DNA from 4 places in the Pseudarthrobacter sp. 902506025 genome. Region 1 is predicted to be linked to each of the others. Evidence: riboswitches for the same ligand, from Rfam matches in the RefSeq annotation. Region 1 holds a riboswitch; each other region holds the start of a gene.
The links. A riboswitch is a leader RNA that binds a small molecule or an ion and turns the genes downstream of it on or off. The one in region 1 is predicted to bind cyclic di-AMP.
Positions count from the first base shown of each region.

Region 2: another riboswitch for cyclic di-AMP. It lies ahead of AB0280_RS19670 (hypothetical protein); the one in region 1 lies ahead of AB0280_RS18740 (M23 family metallopeptidase).
Region 3: another riboswitch for cyclic di-AMP. It lies ahead of AB0280_RS11625 (glycoside hydrolase family 16 protein); the one in region 1 lies ahead of AB0280_RS18740 (M23 family metallopeptidase).
Region 4: another riboswitch for cyclic di-AMP. It lies ahead of AB0280_RS03705 (C40 family peptidase); the one in region 1 lies ahead of AB0280_RS18740 (M23 family metallopeptidase).

Region 1 covers NZ_JBFBKW010000012.1:86,591-90,747, reverse strand. The annotation lists gene serC (phosphoserine transaminase) at 1-615, opposite strand, end outside; gene AB0280_RS18745 (metal-dependent transcriptional regulator) at 912-1,613, shown strand; cyclic di-AMP (ydaO/yuaA leader) riboswitch at 1,751-1,962, shown strand; gene AB0280_RS18740 (M23 family metallopeptidase) at 1,973-2,794, shown strand; cyclic di-AMP (ydaO/yuaA leader) riboswitch at 2,923-3,102, shown strand; gene AB0280_RS18735 (C40 family peptidase) at 3,173-3,853, shown strand; gene AB0280_RS18730 (NlpC/P60 family protein) at 4,018-4,157, shown strand, end outside.
Region 2 covers NZ_JBFBKW010000014.1:12,727-16,883, reverse strand. The annotation lists gene AB0280_RS19675 (ArnT family glycosyltransferase) at 1-1,814, shown strand, start outside; cyclic di-AMP (ydaO/yuaA leader) riboswitch at 2,049-2,210, shown strand; gene AB0280_RS19670 (hypothetical protein) at 2,216-2,941, shown strand; gene AB0280_RS19665 (glyoxalase superfamily protein) at 3,163-3,612, opposite strand; gene upp (uracil phosphoribosyltransferase) at 3,657-4,157, opposite strand, start outside.
Region 3 covers NZ_JBFBKW010000005.1:89,858-94,014, forward strand. The annotation lists gene AB0280_RS11620 (glycosyltransferase) at 1-954, opposite strand, end outside; gene AB0280_RS11625 (glycoside hydrolase family 16 protein) at 1,076-2,179, opposite strand; cyclic di-AMP (ydaO/yuaA leader) riboswitch at 2,183-2,334, opposite strand; gene rpsF (30S ribosomal protein S6) at 2,722-3,027, shown strand; gene AB0280_RS11635 (single-stranded DNA-binding protein) at 3,100-3,675, shown strand; gene rpsR (30S ribosomal protein S18) at 3,801-4,040, shown strand; gene rplI (50S ribosomal protein L9) at 4,058-4,157, shown strand, end outside.
Region 4 covers NZ_JBFBKW010000001.1:820,024-824,180, forward strand. The annotation lists gene AB0280_RS03695 (TraR/DksA family transcriptional regulator) at 1-317, opposite strand, end outside; gene AB0280_RS03700 (coiled-coil domain-containing protein) at 339-1,694, opposite strand; cyclic di-AMP (ydaO/yuaA leader) riboswitch at 1,947-2,118, shown strand; gene AB0280_RS03705 (C40 family peptidase) at 2,122-2,967, shown strand; gene AB0280_RS03710 (protein adenylyltransferase SelO) at 3,076-4,157, opposite strand, start outside.

The DNA.
Region 1 (4,157 bases):
GCCGCCGTCGGAGGCGAAGTTCTTTTGCGGGGCGAAGTAGTAGACGTCGCTCTGGGCAACGTCCACGTCCAGGCCGCCGGCCGCCGAGGTGGCGTCCACCAGCACCAGCGATCCCTCGTCGGCCCCGGAGACGCGCGTGACCGGCGCCGCCACACCGGTGGAGGTCTCATTCTGCGGCCAGGCATAGACGTCCACGCCGGCCTCGGCCTGCGCCGCCGGACGGGTGCCGGGCTCGGATTTGATGATCGAGGAGGACTCCAGGAAGGGCGCCTTGTTGGTGGCTGCGGCGAACTTTGACCCGAATTCACCGAAGGAGAGGTGCTGGGCCTTCTTCTCCACCAGGCCAAAGCTTGCGATGTCCCAGAACGCCGTGGAGCCGCCAACGCCGAGGACCACCTCATACCCCTCCGGGGCACGGAAGAACTGGCTCAGGCCGTCGCGGACGGATCCGACCAGGTTCTTGACCGGCGCCTGCCGGTGCGAGGTGCCGAGGATGGTCTTGGACGCTGCTGCCAGGGCATCCATCTGTTCCTGGCGGACCTTTGACGGGCCGGCGCCGAACCGCCCGTCCTTGGGCAGGAGGTCGGCGGGGATCGTGATGCTGGTGTCGCTCACAGGTGCTCCAATTCGGCGGGGACGAAAACTTTGGTCCGGACGGGCGGGTAAGGGGTGGCCGGCAGCGCGCGGTGGCTGCGTGGCAGGCCTGTTCCATTCTGCCTGAAGGGCAGTGGGTGCGGGAGCCGGTGCGGGCAAAGTCCAGACAATGAGACGGTCCCGTCCAGGGGTGGCTGCGCAGGGGGCAGCTATTCGGACAAAGTCAAAATAGGCTAAGCTAGCCCCCGGACTACCTCGCGGGAACAGAGCGGTACGGTGGGACAACGCAAGGTACTGCGCTCGAGGAGCTGAGCTGGATGACGGATCTGATCGACACTACGGAGATGTACCTCAGGACCATCCTGGAGCTTGAGGAAGAAAACATCGTTGCCCTTCGGGCCCGTATCGCCGAGCGTCTGCGCCACTCCGGCCCCACGGTGTCCCAGACCATCGGCAGGATGGAACGCGACGGACTCGTCGTCGTCTCCGGCGACAGGCACCTGGAACTCACGGACACGGGCCGCAAGCGGGCCACCGAGGTCATGCGCAAGCACCGGCTGGCCGAACGCCTGCTGGCTGACGTCATCGGTTTGGACTGGGCCTACGTGCACGACGAAGCCTGCCGCTGGGAACACGTCATGAGCGAGCGCGTTGAGCGGCGCATCTACGAGATGCTGGACCACCCCACCGAATCGCCCTACGGCAACCCGATCCCCGGCCTCGCCGCCCTGGGCGGACAGCCGGCCACCGGCTCCGCCGACGCGGTCATCAGCCTGGTGGAGGCCATGAAGGGCTACGGCCCCGCCTCTGCCGTGACCATCAGCCGGCTGGCCGAACCCATCCAGGTGGAGCCCGAACTGCTGGCGCAGCTGGACGAAGGCGGGATCCGGCCCGGCGCCGCCGTTGCGCTGGAACGCGTGGGAGATTACATCTCCGTGCGGGTGTCCGGAATCGAAGGGGCACTGGAGCTGCCGCCCGAGGTTGCCGCGCATGTTTTTGTCGCCGTCACCCAGCCCTGAGCCGCGCCTCATACCCCGGCGAAGCGCTTCCACGCAAAGATAACGGAATTGTTACCTAGGGTCTTAAGGCCCTATAGTGGAACCAATCGTTGATACTTAAGCGTTACCCGATCCGGAGCCGAGCTCTGCCAGCGGATCGGGTGCATGAGTCGTTACTGGCAGAGGCGGGGGAACCACAATTGGCGGCGGGGGACTGCCTTGGGGTGAAGTCCGTCAGCAGCAAGCCTCTCCAGTGAAGGATTCTTCCGGGAATACCCCTGTGCAGAAGCTTGCCCATGACGGGCCGGGTCTTTGATCTCTCTGACCCGAATCCGACAGCTAACTCCGCAGGCTTTTCCAGAGAGGAACCCTTCTTGACCATGCAGACCTCCCGGGGCCGCCGCCGCGCGGCAGGCCCCCCTTCGGCACCCCGGGTTGTCGAAGATGTCGCAGCGGAGCGCCCCCGCGATCTGCATCGTGACGCGCGCCGCCGCCGGGGTCCGTTCCGGCAGGTGACGGAGTTTGCCGCCGCCAGCGGCATTGGCCAGAAAGCCGGAATCGCCCTGGCCGCCACCGGTCTGGTGCTGACGGTCACGGTGCCCGCCACCAGCCCCGTCATGGCCACCGATGCCGCCGGCAACGCGCCATTGGCAGCCTCCGCCGTCAGTCCGCAGCCCCAGATTTCCGCTGATATTGGCGCCCAGATCGACTTCAGCCGTTCGGCAGTGGTGACCCAGGCCGACCCCGACGGGAAGCTGAAGCAGCTCCTGAGCGCCCAGTCCGCCGGCTCCGTCACCCGGGCAGCCTCGGCCGGCACCCTGGCCGCACCGCTGGCATCCCTCACCACCGCGTCGCCCTTTGGCTACCGGGTGAGCCCCATCACCGGCGGCTCCGGAGACTTCCACCGCGGCCAGGACTTCGTGGCGCAGTGCGGAACGTCCGTCCTGGCGGCCGCGACCGGCACCGTGACCTTCGCAGGCTGGCACCAGTACGGCGGTGGGAACCGGGTGGTCATCGATCACGGCAATGGGCTGGAGACCACCTACAACCACCTGTCGTCGTTCAACGTCAAGGTGGGACAGACCGTCTCCCGCGGCGAGGTCGTGGCGCTCAGCGGCACCACGGGCGCATCCACCGGCTGCCACCTGCACTTTGAGGTCCAGGTCAACGGCGAAGTGGTCGATCCCATGGGCTGGCTGTAACCGAATGAGTGTGCACTCTCAGATCGCAGCGACCTGCCGTGACCTGAATGTGACATTGAAACAAAACTGCTGTACCGTCTAACTCGCGTCAACTTTTCCGAAGTTGACGCTCTTGAGTGGATTGCCTAACTCTGCCACCGCTCAAGGTCCGTTCGCATTTCATCGTCTGGCAGGGGCGGGGGAACCAATTTTGGCCTTCATTTCCTGAAGGCCTTGGGGTTAAGTCATGAGCTTCCCAGGAAGCAGAGTGGCCGGGTGACTCCCATCCGAATCCGACAGCTCACCTCGCAGGCATTGGGAGAGGCTACCTTCGTGTCTTCACGCCATCATTCTGCGCGCCACCGTGCGCAAACAGTTCGCACCAACCCCCTGGACGCCGTGTCCAAGGCCGTCAGTGCAAATGCCGGGACCGTAGGCCGCCAGGCTGCCGTTGTGGCAGCCGCATCGGGCCTTATCCTGAGCATGGGCCTGCCCGCCACCGCAGCTGACACCACCGCTGGTGTCTCCGCATCCACCGAGTCCGGTTCGGCCCAGACGGCCCTCGCCGTCACCGCCGCCCCCACGGCTACGGTTTCCTTCGAGCGTCCCGCCGTCAAGACCACCGCAGCTCCGAAGGTGGAAGCGGTGCGTCCCCAGTCCATCGCCCCGGCCGTGCGCGACGCCGCTGCCACCGCAGGCCAGGACGCGGCCCCTGCCGCCAAGGCTGCCGAGACTGTCTCCGCCGCAACCTCCGGTATTGCAGCAATCGCCTACACCGGCATCGGCCACTCCTACGTCTGGGGCGGCACCAGCCCCGTCACCGGCTGGGACTGCTCCGGGTTCGTCCAGTGGGTCTACGCCCAGGCCGGCATCAGCATCCCCCGCACCAACGCGTGGAACATCATGACCCCCACCTCCACCCCGCAGCCGGGCGACCTTGTGGTCCAGAACGGCGGCGCGCACGTGGGCATCTACGTCGGCAACGGCATGATGGTCAGCGCACTCAACCCTTCCCAGGGCACGCTGCTCCACTCGCCTGCAGCCACCGGTACCTCGTCGTACTACCACCTCAACAAATAGTTCTTGGGCTTCACGCTCCAAGGGCTATTTCTTTGCCCAAAGCTTTTTCGCTAGAAACCACATCCCCGTTCGGGATGCGCCGGCGTACCCCCAAGATGCCGGCGCATCCAGCTTCCCTTTGCCTGCCTACACGCGGTTCGAAGGAAAAACGAAAGAGAGAACTGATGACGACTCGTGCTACCGCACGGCACCGCGCCGAGGTCACCAAAACCAACTCGATCTCTGTCATTGCCAAAGCTGTCAGCGACAACGCCGGTGGCATGGGCCGCCAGGCTGCTGTCATCGCTGCTGCTTCCGGCCTGGT
Region 2 (4,157 bases), on a different contig from region 1:
TCACGGTGGACAAGCCGCCGGCGTCCCTGTGGGTCATGGGGTTGTCGGTCCGGCTGTTTGGGCTGAACCCGTGGAGCATCCTGGTTCCTCAGGCGCTGATGGGCGTAGCGGCCGCCTGGCTGCTCTACCTGTCCGTGCGCCGGACCGCGGTGCACGCCACCGGAGATGCCACCGCTGCCCACCGGGCGGGCTTGCTGGGAGCCGCGGTGTTGGCCCTCACCCCGGTTGCCACGCTGATGTTCCGGTTCAACAACCCGGATGCCCTGCTGGTGCTGCTCATGACGGCGGCCGCGTACGCGGTCCTCCGCGCGGTCCAGGAGGACCGGTTGCGCTGGCTCCTGCTGGCCGGGGTGTTCCTGGGCTTTGGATTCCTGGCCAAGCAACTGCAGGTCCTGCTGGTGGTTCCCGGTTTTGCCGTGGCCTACGCGGTTGCGGGGCCGGGCAGGCTGGGCCGGCGCCTGCTGCGGCTGGCCGCGGCCGGGGCGGCGATGGTGGTTTCCGCGGGCTGGTGGCTCGTGGCCGTGCAGCTGACGCCGGCCGGCATGCGGCCCTACATCGGCGGTTCGCAGGACAACTCCATCCTGGAGCTGACCCTCGGCTACAACGGACTGGGCAGGCTGACGGGCGACGAAACGGGCAGCGTGGGCGGCGGCAACGGCTGGGGCGTTCCCGGCCTGTTCCGGATGTTCAACAACGAGTTCGGTGGCCAGATCGCCTGGCTGCTGCCCTCCGCCCTGATCCTTGCGGCCGGCCTGCTGTGGGTCGGCCGACGGGCACCGCGGACGGATCCGGTGCGCGCGTCCGTGCTGGTCTGGGGCTCCTGGGTGCTGGTGACCGGCCTGGTGTTCAGCTTCATGGCGGGCATCATCCACCCCTACTACGCCGTGGCGCTGGCGCCGGGCATCGCCGGGCTGACCGGCCTGGGCGCAGTCCTGCTGTGGCAGCACAGGCAGCAGGCGGCCGCCGCAATCGTGCTCGCGGCCGCAGTGGCCGCGGCAGCCCTGACGGCGTTCTCCCTGCTCGGCACCACCTCGGCCTACGGCCCCTGGCTGCGCTGGGTGGTCCTTGCAGGCGGGCTGGCCGGGGCAGCAGGAGCGGGCTTCAGCAAGTTCCTGGGCATGCGTTCGGTGCAGCGGGCGACGGCGGCCCTGGCCATCACGGCGTCGCTCGCCGGACCGCTGGCCTACTCCATCTCCACGGCGTCCACAGCGCACAGCGGGGCAATCGTCAGTGCCGGCCCCACGGCCGGCTTCGGCGCTGGGCCGGGCGGTGCTCCCGCCGGCGTCCGGAACAGCCGGAACGGGTCCGGCCCGAACAGCACCGGCGGTTCAAGTATTGCGGGGCAAAGCAACACAAACCCGGGCAGTACGGCACAAGGCAATACGGGGCACGGCTTCCGGCAGCCGAACGCCCAGGGCGGCACGGGCTTCGCGGGTGGCCGCGGGGGTGGCGTGGGTGGCCTCCTGGGTGCGCCCACGCCGTCGGCTGACCTGGTCGCCGCGCTCAAGAGCAGCGCCTCAAGCTACACCTGGGCCGCGGCCGTGGTGGGCTCCAACAACGCCGCGGGTTACCAACTGGCAACGGAACTGCCGGTCATGGCGGTGGGCGGCTTCAACGGCACCGACCCCTCCCCCACGTTGGCGCAGTTCCAGGACCTGGTAGCCCGGGGAGAGATCCATTACTTTATCGGTGGCGGAGCCATGCGCTCCACCACCGGTTCGGACGCTGCCACCCGGATCGCTGAGTGGGTGGCAGCCAATTTCACGTCGCAGATCGTTGGCGGCACTACGGTCTACGAACTGACCGGCCACTAGCGGAGGACGCCCCGGGGACCCGGCCGAATGATGCTCTGGCACGCGAGTGCCCGGGGTGAAGGGTGCCCGGGGCCCGGGCAGTCCATTACGGGGATACTCCCTCCGCAGTCACACAACCCGACGCGCTGCCAGCCGTGACTTCCGTTACCTAAATGTGACTTTCACTTAATCTTCCTGTACCGTCGATTGGGTGCGGTCCCCGTTCGGGCCGCATATCCCGGGTTGACGCCAAGCTCTGCCGCTTCCCCGGATTTCCGATTGAGCAACGGCAGAGGCGGGGGACCCACCGTCCCGGGCAATGAATGCCCTTGGGGTTAAGCCAGTACGTGATTTTTCCGTACGGCCGGATGCCCTCATCCGAACCCGACAGCTAACTCCGCAGGTGTGAGAGGCGATCAATCATGTCCAAAAACACGGCAGAAGCACGCCTGCATGCCAAGGCTAAACATAAGGCCACGCAGCAGGCAAAGAAAAACACCCTCGGCCGCAGGGCCGGAATCCTCGCAGTATCCTGCGCGGTTCTGGTTGGGGTCGGCGCAGCCGGCCAGGCCACCAGCAGCATGGCCCCGGTGTCATCGACCCAGGCAACCCAGGCAGCGTCCGATGCCCAGATGAGCATCGAGAAGAGCGACATCCGCTCCAACCCGGTGGAGAGCCCCGCTCCCGCCGCAATCGCAGTGGCACCGCAGGCGGCGGAGCCCGCTCCCGCGGCCCCGGCACCCGCCGCCCCCGCGCCGGCCGCGCCAGCGCCTGCACCGGCACCGGAACCTGCACCCGAGCCCGCCCCGGCTCCTGAGCCGGCACCCGCCGTCGCGGTCAACGACCCCGCCGGCGCCCAGGCCTACGCCGCCAGCCAGCTGGCCACATTCGGCTGGGGACCGGACCAGATGCAGTGCCTGCAGACCCTGTGGACGAAGGAATCCGACTGGACCACCACGGCCACCAATCCCAGCAGCGGGGCGTACGGAATCGTCCAGTCCCTCCCGGCCGAGAAGATGGCCAGCTCCGGCGCGGACTACCTCACCAACTACCGCACCCAGATCAACTGGGGCCTGGATTACATCAAGAAGAGCTACCAGTCCCCCTGCGGCGCACTGAACTTCCACCTGGCGCACAACTGGTACTAGGCACCTCTCTCCCGCGGCTGCGCGTCGAAGGACCACCCTCCGCGGAGCCTGCCCCGCATTGACCGCGGCCGACGGCGCGTCCCGGCTCTCCGCCGTCGTACGCCTTGGGCAGGGGCACAGCAGAGCATTGCAGCATCACCACTGCCCGCATCCAAACGGATGCGGGCAGTGGTGTTTTAACCCCAGGCTGCCTTAACCCTGGTGGTTTAAGCTGCAGCGCCCTATGGTGCGGACGTTAGGGTCGCGGTGGTTTCGGTTGCGGCGCCTGTGGTTGCGGTGCTTTCGGTTGCGTCCGGCCCGGCGTTCCGCCACGGGATGTACTGGACGGACCACTTGTTGCCGTCCGGATCGGCGAAGTACACGAAGTGGCCCCACGGCAGCACTTCGATATCACTGACGTCCACTCCGTTGTTCTTCAGGTGGTCGTGTGCGGCCTGGATGTCGTCCACCACCAGCTGCAGGTTTGACCCCGTGCCCGGAGGTGCGTCCACCAGCCCCTCCCCCAAACAGATGGAGCAGGCGGATCCGGGCGGCGTCAGCTGCACAAAGCGGATGTCGTCCGAAGGCCGCTCGTCATAGTCGGCGTTGAAGCCCACCCTGTTGACGTAGAAATCCTTGGCGCGGTCGACGTCGGACACGGGGACAAAGACAAGTTCGAGTTTCCAGTCCATCCGCACAGGCTAGCGGCGGTGATCCTGCCGGAAAAGGGGGAAGGCTACCCTGCGATGCCGTACAGGCGGTCGCCTGCATCACCCAGGCCGGGAACGATGTAGGACTTCTCATTGAGCTTCTCGTCGATGGAGGCCAGGACGATGTGCACGTTTGCGTCGCCCAGTTCCTCCTCCAGCTTGGCCAGGCCCTCCGGGGCAGCCAGCAGGCAGATGCAGGTGACGTCGGACGCGCCCCGCTTGAACAGGAACTTGATGGCCTCGCGCAGCGTACCGCCGGTGGCCAGCATGGGGTCCAGGACGAATACCTGGCGGCCGGTCAGGTCCTCCGGCAGGCGCTCCGCGTAGGTGATGATGTCCAGCGTCTCCTCGTCCCGGGCCATGCCCAGGAAGCCAACCTCGGCGGTGGGGACCAGCTTGGTCATGCCCTCCAGCATGCCCAGGCCTGCGCGGAGGATGGGGACTACCAGCGGGGTGGGCTTGGTGAACGCCGTGCCAATGGTGGTGCTGACGGGGGTTTCGATGGTGACGGGCTCCGTGCGGACCTC
Region 3 (4,157 bases), on a different contig from region 1:
AAGTTCCCTCGCGGCCACAGGCGTGGCCACCACGGGCAGCCCCGCGGCGAGGGCCTCCAGGACGGAGTTCCGGATACCCACGCCGTGTTCGTCCGGGAAAACCGCCACATCCGCGCCCTGGAACACGTCCAGGATGGAAGGCACGTTGGCCAGGATGTCCACCCGGGGTCCGGCCAGCGCCTGAACCGCCGGTGTGGGGCGCCGCCCTGCGATGACGAAGCGGGCGTCCGGGACCTCCCGCCACACCAGCGGCGCGATCCTGTTGACCAGTACCGTGGCGCTGTCCACGTTCGGCGCGTAGTTCAGGCTGCCTGCGAAGCACACCACCGGGGCTTTCCGCTCCCGGCGGGGACCGGTGGCCACCGCCGTGCCGTTGGGGATGCTCGTGACTGGCCTGCCGAGCGTGGCGGACCAGGCCGCTGCGTCCTGGGCTCCGACGGTCAGGAGCCTGGCCCGGGGCGGCAGCTGACGTTCAGCGCGGGCGGCCAATTGTTCGCGCAGCCGGTAGGCGGGCCGGAAGGTACGGGCGATGGCGGTGTCCATGCCGGCCCGGATGGACCAGGGGTCCACTGTCTGCAGCACCAGGGGACCGGTGACGCAGTGGGACAGGAAGAGGGCATGGGGGCCATGGATCAGGGTGGCGTCCCGGATTGCGGACAACCGGGCCGCGGCGGCGCGGGCGGACGGGGTGGACCGCCGGTGTTTTCCCAGTCCGGTGAGGCCGCCCACGGAGCGGGCAAAGGCCGAAAGTTCTTCGCGCCGGGCCAGTTCGTACACGGTATCGCAGCGGTTCCTGATCTCTGCCGGAACCGGAACAGGACCCGAGAAAGTCAGCAGCGTGACGGCAACGCCAGGGGGGAGGTGCAGGATCACTTCGTACGGGATCATCGAGCTTCCATCCCCCAGTTCCGGATCCCGGTTGGGCACGCTTTCCGTCACGTACAGGAGCTTCATTGCAAGAGTGTACTGGATCACATCGTCCCCGGAGGGTTGCTTTAGGCAACCTTGAGGGAAGCCGAAAAAGGGCGACGGCGGGAGGTCCCGCCGTCGCCCTTTCACCTGGGTGCGTGGCCTGCTACTGCCAGGCGCGCACGTAGTCCACCATCATCTGGGACGGCGCGCCGTAGGCCGGGTTCGTGGAGGAGGCGCCGACATTCAGCACGATGTACTGCGGGGCATTGCCGTCGTCGGTGGGGTAGGACTTGACCTTGACGCCGTCGAAGTACACGTCCGAGGAGTTTGCCATCCGGTGCAGGCCAAAGGTGTGGTACTCGTTGGCCCAGTTGCCGCCCACGCCGCCCTGGTTGTGGGAGCCGGAACCGGAGTGGTAGTTCACGGTCATCTTGGCCTGCAGGACCTCGGCGATGTCATTCTCGCCGGTGGCCGGCCACGACTGTCCGGTGGTCCAGAAGGCAGGCCAGTTGTAGAGGCCGTTGGCGTTGCCCGGGAACTTGATCCTGGCCTCGACGTAGCCGGTGGTGAACTGGAAGCCGGTCCCCGCCCCGCCCTTCGGGTTGGTGGATACCAGTCCGCCGGAGGTGGATGAGCTGAGCCCCAGGGCCAGGTTCCCGTTGGCCACGGAGACGTTCGCCGGGCTGGTGGAGACCTTGTTCATGGTTCCGCAACCGGGGGAGAACCAGCAGCCGGACCACTTCGCGGTGTCCAGTCCGGCCCCGTTGAACTCGTCGGCGAAGGTCATGGTCCAGTTCCCCGGGACCCCGGCGGGCGCAGGCGTCCCGGTGCTGGCCAGCTGTGCCGCCGCAGGCGCCACGGCGATGGGGGCCTCGGAGGGAGGGGCAGGGGCAGCGGGTGCCGGTACTGCTGCGGGGGCAGGTGCCGGTGCCTCTGCCGGGGAAGGAGGGGCGGCAGGAGCGGCATCAACTGCCGGGACCGGCGCTGGAGCGGGGACCCGAACGTCGGGAGTTTGGGTGGGTGCGGCGCTGCCGGCATCCTCTGCACTCGCCACCCGCGCCACGTCAGCGGTTCCGTCACCGTGGGTCAGGCCCAGGCCAAGGGAACCTGCTCCGAGGAGTGCTGCGGCAAGACCGGCGGCAAGGGGCCAGCGGCGGCGCGCCCGGGCCGGAGCACCGGACTTGGAGGCCGGGGATGTCCCGGCGGGATCTGTCTCATTTTGATAACGGTGCGCTCGTGTGGCGCTGCCTTTGCGGGGTGCGGGCATGGGGATGCTACCTCTCGTCGCCTGCGGAGTTAGCTGTCGGGTTCGAATGAGGGCATTCGGCCGCGTGCTGCGGCTTCACCCCAAGGGCAGGCGCGTGGCCGTGCCCGGGACGCTTGGGTCCCCCGCCTCTGCCTGGAATCTGGTGAATCACGGACGCGGCAGAGTTGGGCGGCATCCGGGACTGGAGCCGGCTGGGGGCGGCCCCCGGACGACCGTACACGAAAAGGGTCCAAGAATCACAATTAGGTAACGGACCTCACTGAGTTGGCGTGGCGCTCCCCAGTCGGCAAAAGTGCATTGGTAATAGGCGCCACTGACGGCAGGGTTTTCCACATGGCTGAACCTACGGCTGCTGCCCACCTCCACCGGGGCTAGCCTAGGGTCAGGCGCGAATCGCCTATCGGGTCCAAATGCACTAAGATATTGAAGTCTGTGCTGCGTCCTGCCTCCGTTCCGGCGGCAAGGCATTGCACGGAATCGCAAATGAACCTCCTGTTACGGAAATGCCGTAACCGCTTAGCCCAAAGGAGGTGGGTTCACATATGCGTCCTTACGAATTGATGGTAATCATCGACCCCGAGGTCGAAGAGCGTACCGTTGAGCCGTCGCTTCAGAAGTTCCTGAACGTCATCACCAACGATGGTGGAACCATCGAAAAGGTTGACATCTGGGGCCGTCGCCGTCTGGCTTACGACATCAAGAAGAAGTCCGAAGGGATCTACGCCGTGGTGAACTTCACTGCCAAGCCGGAGACCGCCAAGGAACTTGACCGCCAGCTGTCTCTTAACGAGACCATCATGCGCACCAAGATCACCCGCCCCGAAGAGCAGAAGGTTGTTGCTGAGTAATTCAGCACCGTCTTCATTCTTTACCCCGCAGGAAACGCACTCTTCACCCAGGATCGAACAAGGAGGCAGTAGATGGCAGGCGAGACCACCATTACGGTCATCGGTAACCTCACCAATGACCCGGAATTGCGGTTCACACCGTCAGGTTCGGCAGTAGCGAACTTCACCATCGCTTCCACCCCCCGCACCTTTGATCGCCAGTCCAACGAGTGGAAGGACGGGGAAACCCTGTTCCTCCGCGCTGCCGTATGGCGTGAAGCAGCCGAGAACGTCGCCGAATCCCTGACCAAGGGCATGCGCGTCATCGTGACCGGCCGCCTGAAGAGCCGTTCCTACGAAACAAAAGAAGGCGAAAAGCGCACCGTTATCGAGCTTGAGGTCGACGAAATCGGCCCCAGCCTGCGCTACGCCAATGCCAAGGTCAACCGCACCCAGCGCTCCGGCGGACAGGGTGGCGGCGGCTTCGGCGGCGGCAACAGCGGCGGTGGCTTCGGAGGAGGCAACTCTGGTGGAAACCAGGGCGGCAACTCCGGTGGAGGCTGGGGCGGCGGCAACCAGCAGGCTGCACAGGACGATCCCTGGGCTACGCCCGGTGTCTCCAACGCAGGCGGCTGGGGCAACGGCCCCGATTCCGAACCTCCCTTCTAAAACCCAAATAACGGCCCGGCGCCGGGACTGCCCGGGTGCGAAACGCACCCAAGGCACTGCCGCCGTCGGACCACCACCATCCCGTGGATCAATATCCACGGGCTCCCTAGAATAGGAGCTCCACGATGGCTAAGGCTGAACTCCGTAAGCCCAAACCAAAGTCCAACCCCTTGAAGGCCGCTGACATCACTGTCATCGACTACAAGGACGTAGCATTGCTGCGCAAGTTCATCTCCGACCGCGGAAAGATCCGTGCCCGTCGCGTCACTGGCGTCACGGTGCAGGAACAGCGCAAGATCGCCCAGGCAATCAAGAACGCCCGCGAAGTTGCTCTGCTGCCTTACTCCGGCGCTGGCCGCGGCTAAGGAAGGGATTAACTAACATGGCAAAGCTCATTCTGACCCACGAAGTCACCGGTCTCGGTGCTGCCGGCGATGTTGTCGAGGTCAAGGACGGTTACGCACGTAACTACCTGCTGCCCC
Region 4 (4,157 bases), on a different contig from region 1:
GTCCAGGGGCGGGCTTCCAGCCTGCCCTCGGCGATGGGCTCCCCGCAGACGGCGCAGGTGCCATAGGTCCCCGCCGCCAGCCGGGCAAGGGCCGCCTCAATCTGGTCCAGGCCCGCCGAACTCTGTTTCAGGAGCGCGGAGGCCTGTGAGAGTTCGAAGGCGATGGTGGCACCCTCGGGATCGTGCTCGTCGTCGACGTTGGAATCCTGGCGCGCCGAGTTTGCTGCCTCGATGTCCGCCCGCAGCGCCGGCAACAGTGCCAGGCGCCGCGCCCGCTCCTCTTCGAGCAGCGCACGGAACCGTTCGAAATCTGGCATGTTGACAGCCTAACGCGTCAGTCAGTACCAGTTCAGGGATGCGGAGTGGTTCCAGGCCGCGCACGGGGAACCGTAGCGGTCGCGGATGTAGCCCAGGCCCCATTCGATCTGGGTGCGGTAGCTGGTGAGCCAGTCACCGCCGGCGCTGGCGTACTTCCCCGGGGGCAGGGCCTGCGGAATCCCATAGGCTCCGGAATAGGCGTTGGTGGCGGTGGTCAGCCAGTTGGACTCCTTGGTCCACAGCTGGGCCAGGCACAGGAACTGGTCCTGGCCCCACCCGTAGGCGGGCAGGCGTCCGGACGCGTAGCTTTTGGCCCCGGCGGGGTCGTTCACCGCACCGCCGGGAACAGAAGGCACGACGACGGCGGGAGGGCTTGGCGGGGCCGGTGCCGGGTCTTCCGGAGCGGGAGGGCCGGGGTTGCTGACGCCGGGATTGCTGACGGCGCCGGGGGCCGGACCGGGTTGGGCCGGATTGGCCTGGCCAGGGTCGGCAGCGGGTGCGGGCGCCTTTGGCTGCCGGGCTGCCACTGCGGCCGCCCTGGCTGCAGCCTCCGCCTGCCCGCGGGCCTGCTCCTCAGCGGCGGCACGTTTGGCCGCCTGGGCCGCCTCGTAGGCGGCCAGTGCGGCCTGGCCCTGGCGGTACTCACCCTCCATGGCCGCCGTCGTACCTTTCAGGGTGGCGAGCTGGGCGGTCAGCTCGCTGCCGTGCCGCTGCTCCTCTGCGACGCGCCGGGCCAGCGAATCCTGGGCGGAACGTGCGGCGTCCAGTTTTGCTTTCGCTTCCCCGGACAGGCGTTCCCGCTCGCTCCTGGCGGCTTTTTCCTGTTCGGTGAGGGCGGTGGCCGTCTTTTCGGCGGCGGCAGCATTGGCGACCAGGGTGGCAGTCTTGTCGCCCACGAGCTTGACCAGGTTGAGCCCCTGGACGCTGTTGGTTTCCAGGGCGTCCAGCGCGACGAAGAATCCTGCATTGGTACCGCCGGTCTTGTAGGACTGGACGGCCAGGGCACCGATGTCCTTCCGGTGCCGGGCCAGCTCCGCGTTGGCACGGGCAGCGTGGGCGGACAGGGTATCCAGGCGGGAGGTGGCTGCCTGCAGCGCGGCGTCTGCGGCGGCATAGTCGGCGGCCGAGCGCACGGCCATCCCGCCTGCTGCCTCCGAATCCGCCTCAAGGTCCGTCAGGAGTCCATTAATGGTGGCGATTTCTGCGGCTTTTGCCGCTTCGGACGATTTCGCCTCCTGCACGTCCGCCCAGGAGGGATACCCGCCGGGCGGTGGCGGCTCGTCGGCCGCCGCCGGCAGCATGGTGCCTGCGGCCAGGGCAAGGGCCAGGAGGCCTCCCTGCCAAGGGAGCCTCGCGATGGTCACGAACAGGGGCATAGTCCGGAAGCTTACCGCCGGATTCCCGCGCAACGCAGGCTGCTGTTTCCACATTGTTACCGTGCTCAACAGGAAAAGTATCAGCAGAGGTCCGCCCAGGAACGCCCTGGAATGTCCAGACGTTTGCGCAATGCGAGAGAAGAACCTCGTATGTTATCCAAATGTGACAATTGCGATGCACCTGGGTTATGGTCGACTGGTGTCCCTCTCAGACGGGACATTCCCGTCAGCATGCCGAGCCCTGCCGCTGATCATGGGATCCAACCGCTCCAGTTGGCAGGGACGGGGGAACCAAGTTTCCACGGCCATATTGTGGCCTAGGGGTTAAGTCGAATGCGCTTCCGCCTACCGCGGAGCCGCTTCCGGCCGGGTATCTCCAGCCCGAACCCGACAGCTCACCCCGCAGGCATGGGAGAGGCGATCAACCGTGTCAAAAAATTCCATTTCAGCCCGTCACCGCGCGACTCCGGCCCGCTCCATTGTGCTCGAGGGCCTCGCCGTAACAGCAAAATCCCAAGCCCGCTCGCTGGGCCGCCCGGCGCTCGCCGTTGCTGCAGCGTCCGGCATTGCCTTCGGAGTCGGCGCCCCGGCCCATGCAGGTGTATCCGGCCCGGACACCACTGAGCAGACCAGCGTCCAGGCCACCTCGGCACCCGCTGCCCCGGCCGCAGCCCCCGCTGCAGCAGCAGGCAACGTCCACACCGTCGTTTCCGGCGACACCCTTGGCGCCATCGCTTCAGCCTACGGCGTCAGCCTCAATGACGTGCTGTCCGCCAACGGCCTGGGACTGTCCTCGATCATCTACCCGGGCGACCAGATCCAGATTCCGGGCGCAGGCTACACCGCAGCCCCGGCGCCGGCCCCTGCAGCAGCACCCGTGCAGGCCGCAGCCGCCACCGCTCCGGCGAACACCGGCATGAACATGTCTTACGCCTCGGCAACCCCCGTGGCATCAACCACCGGCACCGGCACCGGCGCAGCGATCCTCGCCTCGGCCTACGGCCAGCTGGGCGTCAAGCAGGATTGCACCGCCATGGTCGAGAAGGCGCTGCGTTCCGTCGGCAAGTCCGTGGGCGACCTGGCCCCCACCCAGTTCTTCCAGTACGGCACCGTTGTAGGCGCTCCCGCCCCCGGCGACCTGATCATCACCTCCGGCCACGTGGGCGTTTACGCAGGCAACGGCCAGGTTGTCAGCGGCGGCGTCAACGGCTTCGACACGCAGGTGCACTCCATCAGCTGGCTCGGCGGCTACTCCGCTGTGCGCGTAGCCTAGTCTTCGCACTGTCCGGTGCCCTTGGCGGCCCCGGACGAAGCAGGAGGGTGGCAGCCGGGAATACCGGTTGCCACCCTCCTGTCGTTTTGCCCCCGCGGCCCGCTGCGGTCAGGTGCCGCAGAAGGTCATGTAGCTGCCGAAGTCGTCGGGCGCCCCCTGCAGGTAGCGTTCCAGGCCGGGCCGCTCGGTGAAGGGGGCGCTGACCGCCTCCAGCAGTTGCTGCAGTGGAGCCAGGTTTCCGGCGGTGGCAGCGGACAGCGCCTCTTCCACCAGGTGGTTCCGCGGAATGTAGGCCGGGTTCACGCTGTCCATCAGCTCCGGGTCAGGTTGCAGCGCCTGCCACCGGTCCAGCCAGGCATCGAGGGCGGCCAGGTCGAGGACCATGCCGCGCACGGGACGAAGGTCCCCGCGGGCCGCTTTGCCCAGGTTGCGGAAGAACAGGGTGTAGTCCACGGGTCCGTCCTTAAGAAGGTCGAGGACATCATCCACCAGGGCCCCGGCGCCGTTTTCATCGACGCTGTCCAGTCCCAGCTTGGCCGTCATCCCGCGGGTCCATGCCTGGCTGTAGTGGCCCCGGAAACTGCCCAGGACCTCCACTGCCGGGGCCACGGCCTTCTCCTGGTCCTTGTCAATCAGCGGCAGCATGGCCTCGGCGAGCCGGGCCAGGTTCCATTCGGCCAGGACAGGCTGGTTGGCATAGGCATAGCGTCCGCCGACGTCAATGGAACTGTAAACGGCGGCCGGGTTGAAGGCATCCATGAACGCGCACGGGCCGTAGTCGATGGTTTCCCCGGAGATGGTCATGTTGTCCGTGTTCATGACCCCGTGTACGAAGCCAACGAGCATCCACCGGGCCACCAGCTCCGCCTGGGCGGAGACGACCGCCGCGAACAGCGCAAGGTAGGGGTTGTCGGCATCCGCCGCGTGGGGGTAGTGCCTGCCGATGGCGTGGTCCGCCAGCCGCTTCAGGAGGTCCATATTTTCGGTGGCGCGGGCGTACTGGAAGCTGCCGACGCGCAAATGGCTGCCCGCAACCCGCGCCAGGACGGCACCGGGCAGCATGTCATCGCGCCGGACCTGCCGGCCGGTGGCCACGACGGCGAGTGAACGGGTGGTGGGAATGTGCAGTGCGTGCATGGCCTCACTGACTATGTACTCACGCAGCATGGGCCCGACCACGGCACGGCCGT